3 regions of the Alteromonas sp. ABH4_454 genome follow, and region 1 is predicted to be linked to each of the others. Evidence: predicted binding sites of a transcription regulator. Region 1 holds the regulator's gene; each other region holds the start of a gene.
The links. Region 1 encodes FNR, which switches genes on or off when oxygen is low (the NO sensors DNR and NnrR bind a similar motif). Its sites were predicted from a motif close to TTGATCTAGATCAA; they were not measured.
Positions count from the first base shown of each region.

Region 2: a site for FNR is predicted at 2,421-2,434, ahead of ACYX4W_RS03575 (OmpW family outer membrane protein). Genes of this name have one in related genera too.
Region 3: a site for FNR is predicted at 1,809-1,822, ahead of clpB (ATP-dependent chaperone ClpB). Genes of this name have one in related genera too.

Region 1 is NZ_CM149972.1:3,099,244-3,103,532, forward strand. Features, by position in the region: gene ACYX4W_RS13500 (heavy metal translocating P-type ATPase) at 1-1,275, shown strand, start outside; gene ccoS (cbb3-type cytochrome oxidase assembly protein CcoS) at 1,277-1,507, shown strand; gene ACYX4W_RS13510 (sulfite exporter TauE/SafE family protein) at 1,494-2,153, shown strand; gene fnr (fumarate/nitrate reduction transcriptional regulator Fnr) at 2,199-2,939, shown strand; gene uspE (universal stress protein UspE) at 3,232-4,155, shown strand.
Region 2 is NZ_CM149972.1:806,506-810,794, reverse strand. Features, by position in the region: gene ACYX4W_RS03590 (gamma carbonic anhydrase family protein) at 1-236, shown strand, start outside; gene aroE (shikimate dehydrogenase) at 233-1,072, opposite strand; gene ACYX4W_RS03580 (group II truncated hemoglobin) at 1,071-1,502, shown strand; gene ACYX4W_RS03575 (OmpW family outer membrane protein) at 1,627-2,307, opposite strand; gene hemF (oxygen-dependent coproporphyrinogen oxidase) at 2,542-3,474, opposite strand; gene tsaC (L-threonylcarbamoyladenylate synthase type 1 TsaC) at 3,471-4,076, opposite strand; gene ACYX4W_RS03560 (DNA topoisomerase family protein) at 4,122-4,289, opposite strand, start outside.
Region 3 is NZ_CM149972.1:3,677,086-3,681,374, reverse strand. Features, by position in the region: gene rluD (23S rRNA pseudouridine(1911/1915/1917) synthase RluD) at 10-993, shown strand; gene pgeF (peptidoglycan editing factor PgeF) at 1,010-1,765, shown strand; gene clpB (ATP-dependent chaperone ClpB) at 2,016-4,289, shown strand, end outside.

The DNA.
Region 1 (4,289 bases):
ATTACGGTTACGCAAACACTTAAAAATGCGCTGGTAAATCAAATTGTAAGGCTTCAAGCAAGTGCGATGGCGAGCAAGCCCAAGGCTGCACAGATAGCCGATAATTTCTCTAGATACTTTGTGACCGCTGTATTATTGATTTCAGCGTTAACTTACACCTTTTGGGCTTATAACGGCAGTGATGATGCGTTTTGGATCACCATTTCCGTGTTGGTAGCAACCTGTCCTTGCGCCCTAGGGTTAGCCACGCCATCAGCGCTCACTTGCGCTATGGCGAAATTAAACAGACAAGGTATTTTGCTAAAGCGTGCCGATGCTCTTGAGCAAATCACTGGCATTGACACTATCGCACTCGACAAAACCGGTACGCTGACACAAGGTAAGTTCACTATATCAAACGCCTGGTATGCTGACGGCGTAGACAGCCAAAGCGCGCTATCAATCGCCCGCGCCCTAGAATCTCGCTCTGAACACCCTATTGCTAAAGCCTTTAGCGACAAAAAAGCCTTTAGCGGTAATAAGGACTTTAGCGGTGATAAAACGTCAAGCGGCAACACCGTACACAAAGTGACAAATTTCACGGTCACGCCAGGTGGCGGAATTAGCGGTGAAATTAATGACACGCTTTTCTCCATGGGCTCAGCAGCGTTCAGTGTTCACGAATCACAGCAATCGTTTATCGAGCGCTATCCCTCGGCTAACGTATTTCTTACTGTCAAAGGCCGTATTATGGCTGCTTTTGAAGTTCGTGACTCACTGCGTGACGATACCCAAGAAACCCTCGATATATTGGCAAAAAGTCATACCCTCGCTGTACTAAGCGGCGATACACAGCAAAACGTTGATTCCCTCACCAAACCTTTACCAATTTCTACCGCTAAAGGGGGCCTTACCCCAGAGCATAAATATGAAGCGGTTCAAGCTATGCAGCAATCTGGCTCAAAGGTTATGATGATGGGCGATGGTATTAATGACGCCCCTGTTCTTGCAAGTGCTGATGTAGCGATAGCGGTAGGTAATGCTACAGATGTTGCGAAAACTGCAGCCGACGTGATTTTGCTTGGCGATCAGCTGCTTTCTGTGCCAGAACTCATCCGAACTGCGCATCAAGTGAAGCAAAAAATAAGACAAAATATTGGTTGGTCGGTAGGTTACAACGTTTTGATCTTACCTTTCGCCGTATCTGGCCTACTTTCGCCGTGGATGGCGGTTGTTGGCATGTCATTAAGCAGTATCATAGTAGTGACAAACTCTACGCGACTTCTGGGCAAATAGTATGAGCATTATTTACGTTTTAATTCCAATCGCCATCATTATAGTAGCCGTCGCTATCGTAATATTCTTCTGGGCGGTTAAAACTAATCAGTTTGAAGATTTAGACCGTCAAGGTTACAGCATACTGTTTGACGATGATCTTCCGCCCGAAGAAAAAAAGCTCGCTGAACAACGCAAGCAACTTCAGAATACTAAAGTAGAGAAAAACCAAGGGCAGCATGGAGGGGATTAATTACTTCTCAGCTTTTCTTATCGGCTTAGCGGGCGGTGTTCACTGCGTGGGCATGTGCGGCGGTATAGTGGCAGCGCTAAGAATGGTGTCACCAAAAGGTGCTTCAGCAGTACCTTACGCCCTAGCCTATAACATGGGGCGCATAGCTAGCTACACCATTGCTGGCGCACTGACCGGCGCACTTGGCAAAATTGCAGCAGACTATATTCCTCTGGCCAATTATGCCCTGTCTTTACTCAGCGGTATTATGTTGCTGTTGTTGGCCTGTTATTTAGGCAAATGGTGGACAGGGTTAACGGTGTTAGAAAACGCAGGCAAAGGTTTATTTTCTAAACTGCAGCCGTTATCTAAGCGTTTTTTACCTTTCAAAACCCCTTTTAGTGCTATTCCTTATGGGTTTATTTGGGGCTGGTTGCCTTGTGGATTAGTGTATTCAACACTTACTTGGTCTTTAGCGGCGGGGAATGCATTGCAGGGCGCTGCCATCATGTTTTTCTTCGGTTTAGGTACTTTGCCAACGCTACTCGCAGCAAGTGCAGGCAGTCAGTATATTGTTAGCAGTTTTCAAAACAATAACGTTAGACAAATAATTGCCGTAATAATGGCCATTTATGCGGCTTATCTTATTCATGGCGCAATCGTTTAAAAATGGGTGTATCATTATTGGGTAATCTTCAAAAGAGCATGTATTATGAGCAAAGGAAGCCAATTTTCTATTCACTGTCAAAACTGTAGCTTCAGTCACTTGTGTTTACCGGTGGCGCTGAACAAAACAGAAATCGAGTCTCTTGACGATATAATTGAGCGCAAAAAGCCGCTTCACAAAGGTGATACGCTCATTCAAACTGGCGATAAATTTCGTTCGCTTTTCGCCGTTAGAACTGGCTCTTTCAAATCATTTGTAACCAACCAAGAAGGTGAAGAGCAAATCACCGGCTTCCACTTCCCTGGTGATATTATTGGTTTCGATGCCCTGCGGGAGAATAAACATCAAAGCTACACTTCTGCGCTAGAAACCGCCATGGTGTGTGAGTTGCCTTATGACACACTAGATGAGATGTCTGTGCAATTTCCCAAGCTTCGCCATCAGATCATGAGCTTTATGAGCGCAGAAATCAAACAAGATCACGACATGATCATGCTTTTAAACAAGCGTACTGCTGAGGAGCGTTTGCTATATTTTATATCGCACCTATCTCAGCGCTTTGAAGAGCGTGGCTTCTCGCACAGAGAATTTCATCTAACTATGACCCGAAACGAAATCGGCAACTACTTAGGCTTAACGATAGAAACCATTAGTCGTCTATTAAGCCGTTTTCAGAAAGAAAACATTATCAAAGTAGACGGTAAATTGATCTCTATTTTGGATTTTGATCGGTTAAATTCCAAGTTAGAAGCGTTAAATGGCCCTAGTGTAGTCTGTAACGGTTAATTTATTCTTCTGTTATCTTGAGCGCGCTACATGCGCGCTTTTTAGTTTTAACCTTTAAAATTTCACTGTATTCCCTCACTGTTTAACACGACATCCATCCGTCGTGCGTGAAAACTCCCGTAATATTCAATGTTACCTGTTTTATATATCAACAGATTATTTACACCTTGATCCAAAACAACTCACGTTTTTCCAAATGTCGTTTATAGTTAATGTAAATGGTTTATATAAACTGTTTTGAAACAATATCGATGTCGACAGCCATACAAAGCTTTGTAGTTGAGGAGACGTTATGATTGAGTGTAAACGAATTCTTGCCGTGGTGGACGCGGAACGCGACAACCAGCCTGCCCTAAGCCGTGCCTATGAACTTGCGTCAAAAACCGGCGCCACGGTTACCGCTATGATGGTGGTATATGATTTGTCTTACGATATGACAACCATGCTTAGCCCCGACGAACGTGAATCAATGCGCGATGCCGTTACAAAAGAGCACGCCAAATGGTTATCTGCCCAGCTAAAAGAACAAGGCTTTTCAGAGACCGATATTGTGGTTGAGTGGAACAACCGTGCTTATGAGTCGATTATTTATTACGCCCTTAATAACCAAATCGACTTGGTGGTAAAAGCCACTAAAAAACATGACGACCTTGCCTCAGTAATCTTTACCCCTACAGACTGGCATCTAATGCGCAAGTGCCCACGCCCTGTACTGCTCGTTAAAGAACACGACTGGCCAGAAGGCGGTGAAATTATAGCTGCAGTAAACGTAGGCAGTGAAGATGATGAGCATGCTGCACTAAACGACAAGCTTACGATAATCGCTAACGATTATGCCTCTTTGCTAAAAGGTAACGTTAATTTAGTGAATAGCTACCCTACAACTCCACTTAACATTGCCATTGAAGTGCCAGAGTTTGACCCTGATACGTATCACGATGCGGTAAAAAATCATCATATGAAAGAAATGCGTAGTCACGCGCTGAAATATGGTATTCCAGAAAATAAATGTGTGGTGAAAGAAGGCTTGCCTGAAAAAGTTATCCCGCAAGTGGCTAAAACACTCGATGCCGAGTTAGTTGTAATAGGCACCGTGGGACGGGTTGGTATTTCGGCGGCGCTTATTGGCAATACTGCCGAGCACGTTATTGATGAACTAAATTGTGACGTACTTGCGATTAAGCCAGATGGGTTTGAATCACCGATAACCGTGTAGTTAACGACTTAATTTCGTTTAAATACCAAGTCACTTGGTGGCGACAAATGGCGAATCGGCGATGGGCGTTTTTCATGAAAAAAAACTGCGCATTTAGCAGTTAATGCTGAAAGTTGATCATACACGCTTAAATC
Region 2 (4,289 bases), 2.3 Mb from region 1:
GTATTCTGGTCGGTATGGGCGCTATTGTAATGGATGGTGTTGTTGTTGAAGACGATGTGCTCATTGGCGCAGGTACATTAGTACCGCCAAACAAAAGATTAGAGAGCGGATTTCTTTATGTAGGAAACCCCATGCAAAAGAAAAGGCCACTCAACGACGCTGAAATGGCATTTCTAAAACAGTCTGCCGTAAACTATGTGGTATTAAAAGATGAGTACCTAGAAGAAGCGAACTAGTTTCGCTTCTCACTTTGCTCAACAATATCTCTAACCTGTTTCACAATGTCCGAGGTATCGGGGCGCTTTTGTGTCCATATATAGAAAGCTTCTGCCGCTTGCTCAACCAGCATCCCTAACCCATCTATTTGCGTTTTGACACCAAGCTCGGCCGCATCTCTCATAAACCGCGTGGGCGAGTTTTTATATACCATGTCGTACACCACTTCACAGTGTTGTAAAACACCATCAGTTAAACTACACGGCAACTCGTTGCTTAGACTAGCAGCTGTTGAATTGATAATAATATGAGGTGCTATCGTTGCGATATCTTCTAGGGACACCACCTGCACTTTAGCGTTAGACGCAGCGCTTGCGACTTCCTCAGCTTTTGCTTTCGTTCTGTTCGCAATAATTAGTGAAGCAGCACCCGCTTTTAATAACGGAGAAATAACACCACGGGCTGCGCCGCCGGCACCAATAAGCAACACGCGCTTACCCTTAATTTCCACACCGCTGTTAAGCAAGTCGTTTACCAGCCCTACACCATCAGTGTTGAATCCCCATATTTCACCGCTGTCACCATTCATTAGCGTATTAACAGCTTGTGCATCTTTGGCTGCTTGGTCATCTACCTTTGCCAAGTTGAATGCATCAAGCTTAAAAGGCATGGTGACGTTACAACCTACAGCGCCTTCCTGAGCTAAAAACGCGTTGGCGGCATCTACAAAACCGTCTACTGGCGCAAGTATCTTTTCATAAGAAATCTTTTCTCCCACTTGTTCAGCAAACATTTGATGGATAGTTGGTGATAAACTCTGTGCAATAGGATTTCCGAATACAGCGAATTTTTTCATGGGAATACGAGACTTATTTAATATAAAGAAGAAAAACGATAATCGTGCTTCGCAGAGTACACCATATGAACGTATAGGTGGAGAGGAGAAAGTGCGGGAATTAGCAAATACGTTTTACGACATTATGGAGACCGACCCATTAGCAAATGAACTACTTGCTATTCACCCTCAGCCATTAGACAGAATTCGTCATGTATTCTTTTTATATTTGAGTTTATGGCTGGGTGGTCCTGATGATTATCAGCAGCAATTTGGACACCCCCGTTTGCGTGCACGCCACCTTCCCTACACAGTAACTCCAGAGTTAAAAGCACAGTGGATGTATTGTATGCGAAAAGCCATGTTTAAAACGGTAGAAGATATCGCGTTAGCTCAAAAGTTGATAGACGCACTTGATCAACTCGCCAATCACATGGTGAATACAAAATAAAAAAGCGCGTTGAAAGGATTAACCTTTTAACGCGCAACTCCCCTGTTACTGTCTACGCTCTTTATGGCGCATAAAGTAGTGCAATTGTGAAAGCCTCATAGTTAATAAGGCGTGAAACTAATAATTAGAATGTGTAACCCACCGATAAGGTATACACCCAAGGGTCTATTTCAATATCACTTACCTTTCCAGCAGCATCTCCCACTTTAAAGGTGGCTTCTGTATCTATATCAATGAATCGAACCGATGCATTGACGTGCCATTTGGTATCAATTTGGTAATCCATTCCCACCTGAGCTGATACACCAAATGAATTATCAAGGGATAGGTCGCTTAAGCCAGCTGTTTCATTCGCACCTGTAAACTCTTCATCAAAGATAAAGGTATAGTTGATACCAGCACCAATGTACGGCTGAAATGCAGAGCTGGCATCATTAAAATAGTAGTTTGCGGTAAGCGTAGGTGGAAGATGTGTGACTTCACCAAGCTGATTACCCGTCCCTAAGGGATCAGCAACAGAAAAATTAACGTCGTGCTTAAAGGGCGTTGCGGCAAGCAGCTCAATATTAATATTGTCAGTAATAAAGTACGCTACATTTAAACCTAACTGAGTATCGTTATCGATATTAAGGGCCACGCCAAGATCAGTTCCACCCGCTACGATGTTAGAAGTCGATTCGTCAGGAGCAACGGTAGTAAGACCGCCACGAACAATCCAGTCGCCCTGTTGATGAGCGTTAGCTAAAGGTGAAAGTGCAGCAAGTGTAAGACAAAGTGCAGATGCAGATAAAAAGTGTTTGCGCATGATGTGTCTCTTTTGTGTTTAACTAAGATGGCGCTACTTTACGCCCTTGGTTAAGAGAAACATTGATCCAGCGCAAGCTTGATAACTCATTGAAACAAAGATGATATTCGGACTTGATGCAGATCAAAAAAACGCCGCATTGATGTTAATGCGGCGTTTTTTAGTCATTGAAGATGAGTGCTGTTATAGGCGGTACGCTTTAGAATTTAAGCGCAGCCTTAGTTAACTAATTGATCACCAGTCAGTAGGCTTTAACCAGTCAGTTAACTTAGCTTCAGCGCTACCCGGTGCGGGTGTATAGCAATACTCCCAGCGGGCTAACGGCGGCATCGACATTAAAATAGACTCTGTGCGCCCTCCGGTTTGTAATCCAAACAGGGTACCCCGGTCGAATACTAAATTGAATTCGACATAGCGACCTCGGCGATAAAGTTGGAAATCACGCTCTCTTTCACCGAAATCGGTTTGCTTACGACGTTCAACAATAGGAACGTAAGCATCGATGAAGCCATTACCAACAGCCTGCATAAACGCAAATGACTGTTCAAAGCCCCATTCATTCAGGTCGTCGAAGAACAAACCGCCCACTCCGCGAGTTTCATTGCGATGCTTTAAGTAAAAGTAGTCGTCGCACCACTTTTTATACTTAGGATAAACATCATCGCCAAACGGCTTACATAATTTCTTCGCGGTATCATGCCAGTGCACAACGTCATCTTTGAACGGATAAAACGGCGTTAAGTCAAAACCACCACCAAACCACCAGATAGGTGCTTCACCTTCTTTTTCCGCAATGAAAAAGCGAACGTTAGCGTGTGACGTTGGGACATACGGGTTATGTGGGTGAATAACAAGTGACACGCCCATTGCTTGAAAATTTCTTCCCGCAAGCTCAGGACGATTTGCCGTTGCTGATGCAGGCATTTGGCTGCCAAACACGTGTGAAAAATTAACGCCGCCTTGCTCAATCACCGCACCGTTTTTTAAGACTCGAGAGCGACCACCGCCGCCTTCTTCACGCTTCCAACTATCCTCGACAAACTGACCTTTCCCATCGGCGAGCTCGAGGGTTTGGCAAATGGTGTCCTGAAGCCCTAGTAGATAGCTTTTTACTTGTTCTATTACTTCAGCGGCGTTTTTACCGTCCACTAATTCTGCTGACGTCATGCTCTTATTACCTCTGCCGTGTCACCATCGCGAATGGTACTGGGTTTAGTTGCACCGCCTACTGAACCGTCAACGTAGAAAACGGAATCAGCGAATACGGCTTTTGCTTCTTCAGTGGTGATGGCTGGCGGTTGACCTGTTAGGTTAGCACTTGTAGAAACAAGTGGCTTCCCTAACTTATTGCACAGCTCAACTACTACTGGATGATTAGTTACGCGCACAGCTATTTTATTATGCTTGCCGGTTAACCAAACAGGCGCCGATGTCGACTTAGGTAATAGCCATGTATTAGGGCCAGGCCAGCTAGAGAAAATATCGGTGCGTCGGTGTGGTCGTATGGCGTTGTCGTTGACATAGGGCAATAGCTGACTGTAATTGGCAGCTATTAAAATAACGCCCTTTTCTACTGGTCGTTGTTTTATCTCTAACAACGCATTTACCGCTGCTTCATTGTCCGGGTCACATCCAATGCCCATTACCGCTTCGGTTGGATAAACGATTAAACTTCCCGCTTCAAAAGCGGCAACAACAGGGTCTACTTCAGACGAATTAGCCTCAACGGGTGTAAACGTATTCACGTTCCCATTTTGGGTATCAGACATGGTTTTGATCTCTACGTATAGTTCTTCGTGTAGTTCTTTGTATAGTTACTTTTTAAAGCCACAAGTAGGCTGAGGGCACTGTAACTGTCCCTTTTTATCTATCAATACTCCCCAACCGCAGTCTGGGCAGCTTTCATTTACCGGCGTGAAATTTAGCACATATCGACATTGTGGATAATGGTTGCACGCAAAAAACTGTTTACCGTATTTGTT
Region 3 (4,289 bases), 580 kb from region 1:
AATGGTGTTATGACACAGTCGCCGAACACAATACAACTAGAAGCTTCAACGGAAGCTGCGCATTTTGGTTTACGCTTAGATCAGGTTTTGGCTGATTTGTTCCCTGAATATTCTCGTTCTAAGTTAAAAACTTGGATTCAGGACGGAAATGTTGCGGTAAATGGTGAAGTGATCACCGTCCCAAGACACAAAATGCAAATGGATGAACTCATTACTGTACAAGCTGAAATGGACGTGCAGGTAACAAGTGTTGCGCAAGACATTGCGCTAGATATTGTTTATGAAGATGAGCACATCTTGGTAATAAATAAACCTGCTGATTTGGTCGTGCATCCTGGCGCGGGAAATCCAAGCGGTACAGTGCTTAATGCATTGCTAAATCACTATCCCGAAATTGACAAAGTTCCACGTGCAGGCATTGTCCACCGTCTTGACAAAGACACTACGGGCTTAATGGTAGTAGCAAAAACAATACCTGCGCAAACGCACCTTGTTGACCAGCTACAGCGCCGCGAGATGAGCCGTGAATATGAAGCTATTGCTCTGGGTACTATGGTTGCGGGTGGTATTGTAGATGAACCTATCGGTAGGCATGCCACAAAGCGCACGCATATGGCAGTTCGCGAAATGGGTAAACCAGCAGTAACGCATTATCGCGTTATTGAAAAGTTCCGCGCTTATACTCATTTGCGTTTAAAGCTTGAAACTGGTCGTACGCACCAAATACGCGTGCATATGGCGCATATAAAGCATCCGCTGTTAGGCGATCAGGTGTACGGCGGGCGTCCGCGTTTACCTAAAGGTGCGTCTGAGGAATTTATTGCTGCGCTTCGCGGATTCCAGCGCCAAGCGTTACATGCCGCTCAGCTATCGCTATTCCATCCTGAGACCGAAGAGTGGATGACCTGGAAGGCACCTCTGCCACAAGACATGCAGGACTTGCTTAAAGCCGTGAAAAAGGACACCGCGGACAATCCTCAGGATATGCTTTAAGCATGGAGTAGGGCTTATGACGTGGTCAGCTGCAAATTCACCTCTTTCATCCACGCTGGATTTGGTTACGCCTGCGTGGTCATGCCCCTCTAATATTGTCGCTTATACAACGACAAGGTTGGGGGGCGCTAGTATGGGAGATTTTGCAGGCTTAAATGTTGGTGCGCACGTGGGAGATGATCTTTTACTAGTTAAAGCCAATAGAAGCCTGATTCCACACAGCGAAAAGATAACGTGGCTAGAGCAAATACACAGCAATCGCGTGGTGTCACTGCCAAGTGTGGATACTACTGCTGATGCAGCGTATTCTTCTTCCAATTCATATTTTTGCGCCGTAATGACTGCTGACTGTGTGCCCATCCTATTATGTGATGAGAGTGGACAAGAAGTGGCAGCAGTTCATGCGGGGTGGAAAGGGCTTGAGACTAATATTATCAGAAATGCTGTTGGGCAATTTAACTGCGATGCAAATAAAATCATGGCTTGGATAGGCCCCGCAATCAGCGGTTCTTGCTATGAAGTGGATGCTCAACTGGCGAGTAAATTTCGCCATGTAGCCGGCGCCGTTGCCAATAGTAGTAATGAGGGTAAATACCTTTTAGATTTACCTTTAGTTGCACAGATGCAATTGCAGCAAGCTGGTGTTGAAGATATCACGCAAAGTAACCTGTGTACTTACACTGACGAGCGACGCTTCTATTCGCATCGGAGAGCCACTCATCAAAACAAACGCAAAACTGGGCGCATGGTCAGCGTAATAGGTATGCTTTAGATATCTAATCCTATGGGCATTAGTTCTTAATCCCATCATTTATTTGCGCTACATCAAAGTTTCTACAGTATTTGTTATCTTTTTGGCTAACTTTTCAATCTCATACTTGAATCACAATTGCGCAGCCTACATAACTAGAACATAAGCAATACCATTCCTCATAGAGCATTGCCCACTCCGCGAGAGTTAAAATGTTCGTAATCGCGGTGTGTTACCGCAGGTATAGTTGTTCACTTATTAGGTTGAGATTATGAGACTAGATAGATTTACCAGTAAATTTCAGCTCGCGATATCCGATGCTCAATCACTCGCATTGGGGCGAGATCATCAATACATTGAACCTGTCCACTTAATGACCGCCATGCTGAATCAGCAAGGTGGTTCAGTACGCCCGTTGCTTGATCAAGCTAACATTAATGTTAACGCACTTCGTTCTGCTTTGAGTCAGGCTATTGAACGTTTACCTAGAATTGAAGGCATTGGTGGTGATGTTCAATTAAGCAAAGACAGTGGCATTTTACTTAACCTTTGCGACAAGATTGCTCAGCAACGAAAAGACGAATATATAACGTCGGAGATCTTCGTGTTAGCAGCCCTTGAAGATAAAGGGCGATTGGGTGAGATCCTTAAAAGTTTGAATATCACCAAAGACGCTATTGAAAGCGCGATAGATGATATGCGTGGCGGACAGAAGGTGACAGACCCTAACGCTGAAGATGTGCGCCAGGCCCTTGAAAAGTACACCACAGACTTAACTGAGCGAGCGGAACAAGGCAAGCTCGACCCGGTAATTGGACGTGATGACGAAATTCGCCGTACCGTTCAAGTTCTGCAGCGCAGAACAAAAAACAACCCCGTGCTTATTGGTGAGCCTGGTGTAGGTAAAACGGCGATTGTAGAAGGGTTAGCGCAGCGCATTATTAACGGTGAAGTGCCTGAAGGATTGAAGAACAAGCGCGTTCTTGCCCTAGATATGGGCGCGTTAGTGGCTGGGGCTAAATACCGCGGTGAGTTTGAAGAACGTTTAAAGGCCGTTCTTAACGAATTGGCTAAAGAAGAAGGCCGCGTCATTCTATTCGTTGACGAACTGCACACCATGGTAGGTGCAGGGAAGGGCGATGGCGCCATGGATGCGGGGAATATGCTTAAACCGGCGCTGGCACGCGGTGAACTTCACTGTGTGGGGGCAACCACGCTAGACGAATATCGTCAGTACATTGAAAAAGACGCTGCGCTAGAACGCCGTTTTCAGAAAGTATTGGTTGAAGAGCCAAGCGTAGAGGACACTATTGCTATTCTTCGAGGCTTAAAAGAGCGTTATGAACTCCATCACTCCGTAGATATTACTGACCCAGCTATTGTCGCAGCGGCAAGTTTGTCGCATCGTTATATTAGTGACCGTCAATTGCCCGATAAAGCCATCGACCTTATTGATGAAGCGGCCTCTAGCATTCGTTTGCAAATAGACTCTAAGCCAGAGGATATGGACCGTTTGGAGCGCAGGATTATCCAGCTTAAGTTGGAAGAGCAAGCTCTGGCCAAAGAAACAGATGATGCGAGTCATAAGCGCCTCGAAATGATTGAACTTGAGCGCGAGCAAGCAGAAACCAAGTATGCAGAGCTTGAAAAAGTATGGCTAGATGAAAAAGATGCCATGCAGGGTACCCAAACCATCAAAGGGGAACTTGAACAAGCAAAGCTAGATTTAGAAATTGCCCGTCGAGCATCTGATTTGAATCGTATGTCGGAACTTCAGTACGGCCGTATTCCTGAGCTTGAAGCCAAGCTCGAACAGGCGGCTGAAAATGAAACCCGTGAGACCACGCTTCTTAAAAATAAAGTAACGGATATTGAAATTGCAGATGTGCTCTCGCGATGGACAGGTATTCCTGTAGCGAGAATGCTTGAAGGCGAGCGCGGGAAGCTGTTGCGTATGGAAGATGTCCTTCATAAACGTGTAGTAGGGCAAGAAGAAGCCGTTGAAGCAGTATCAAATGCTATTCGCCGTTCACGTGCGGGGCTTGCCGATCCAAACCGTCCAATTGGCTCATTCTTGTTTCTAGGTCCAACGGGCGTAGGTAAAACTGAGCTCTGCAAAGCCTTGGCTGGCTTTATGTTCGATACTGAAGACGCCATGGTGCGTATCGATATGTCTGAGTTTATGGAAAAACACTCGGTCGCTCGTTTAGTAGGTGCGCCTCCTGGCTACGTTGGCTATGAGGAGGGTGGCTACTTAACCGAAGCGGTGCGTCGCAAGCCTTATTCCGTAATTTTATTGGATGAGGTTGAAAAGGCACATCCTGATGTATTCAACATTTTACTTCAGGTGCTGGATGACGGCAGACTGACTGATGGACAAGGCCGCACCGTAGATTTCAAAAATACGGTTGTGATCATGACATCTAATTTGGGTTCGGACATCATTCAAGATAAGCACAACGAAAGTCAGTATGACGATATGAAAGCATCGGTAATGAGCGTAGTAGGGCAGCACTTCAGGCCCGAGTTCATCAACCGTGTGGAT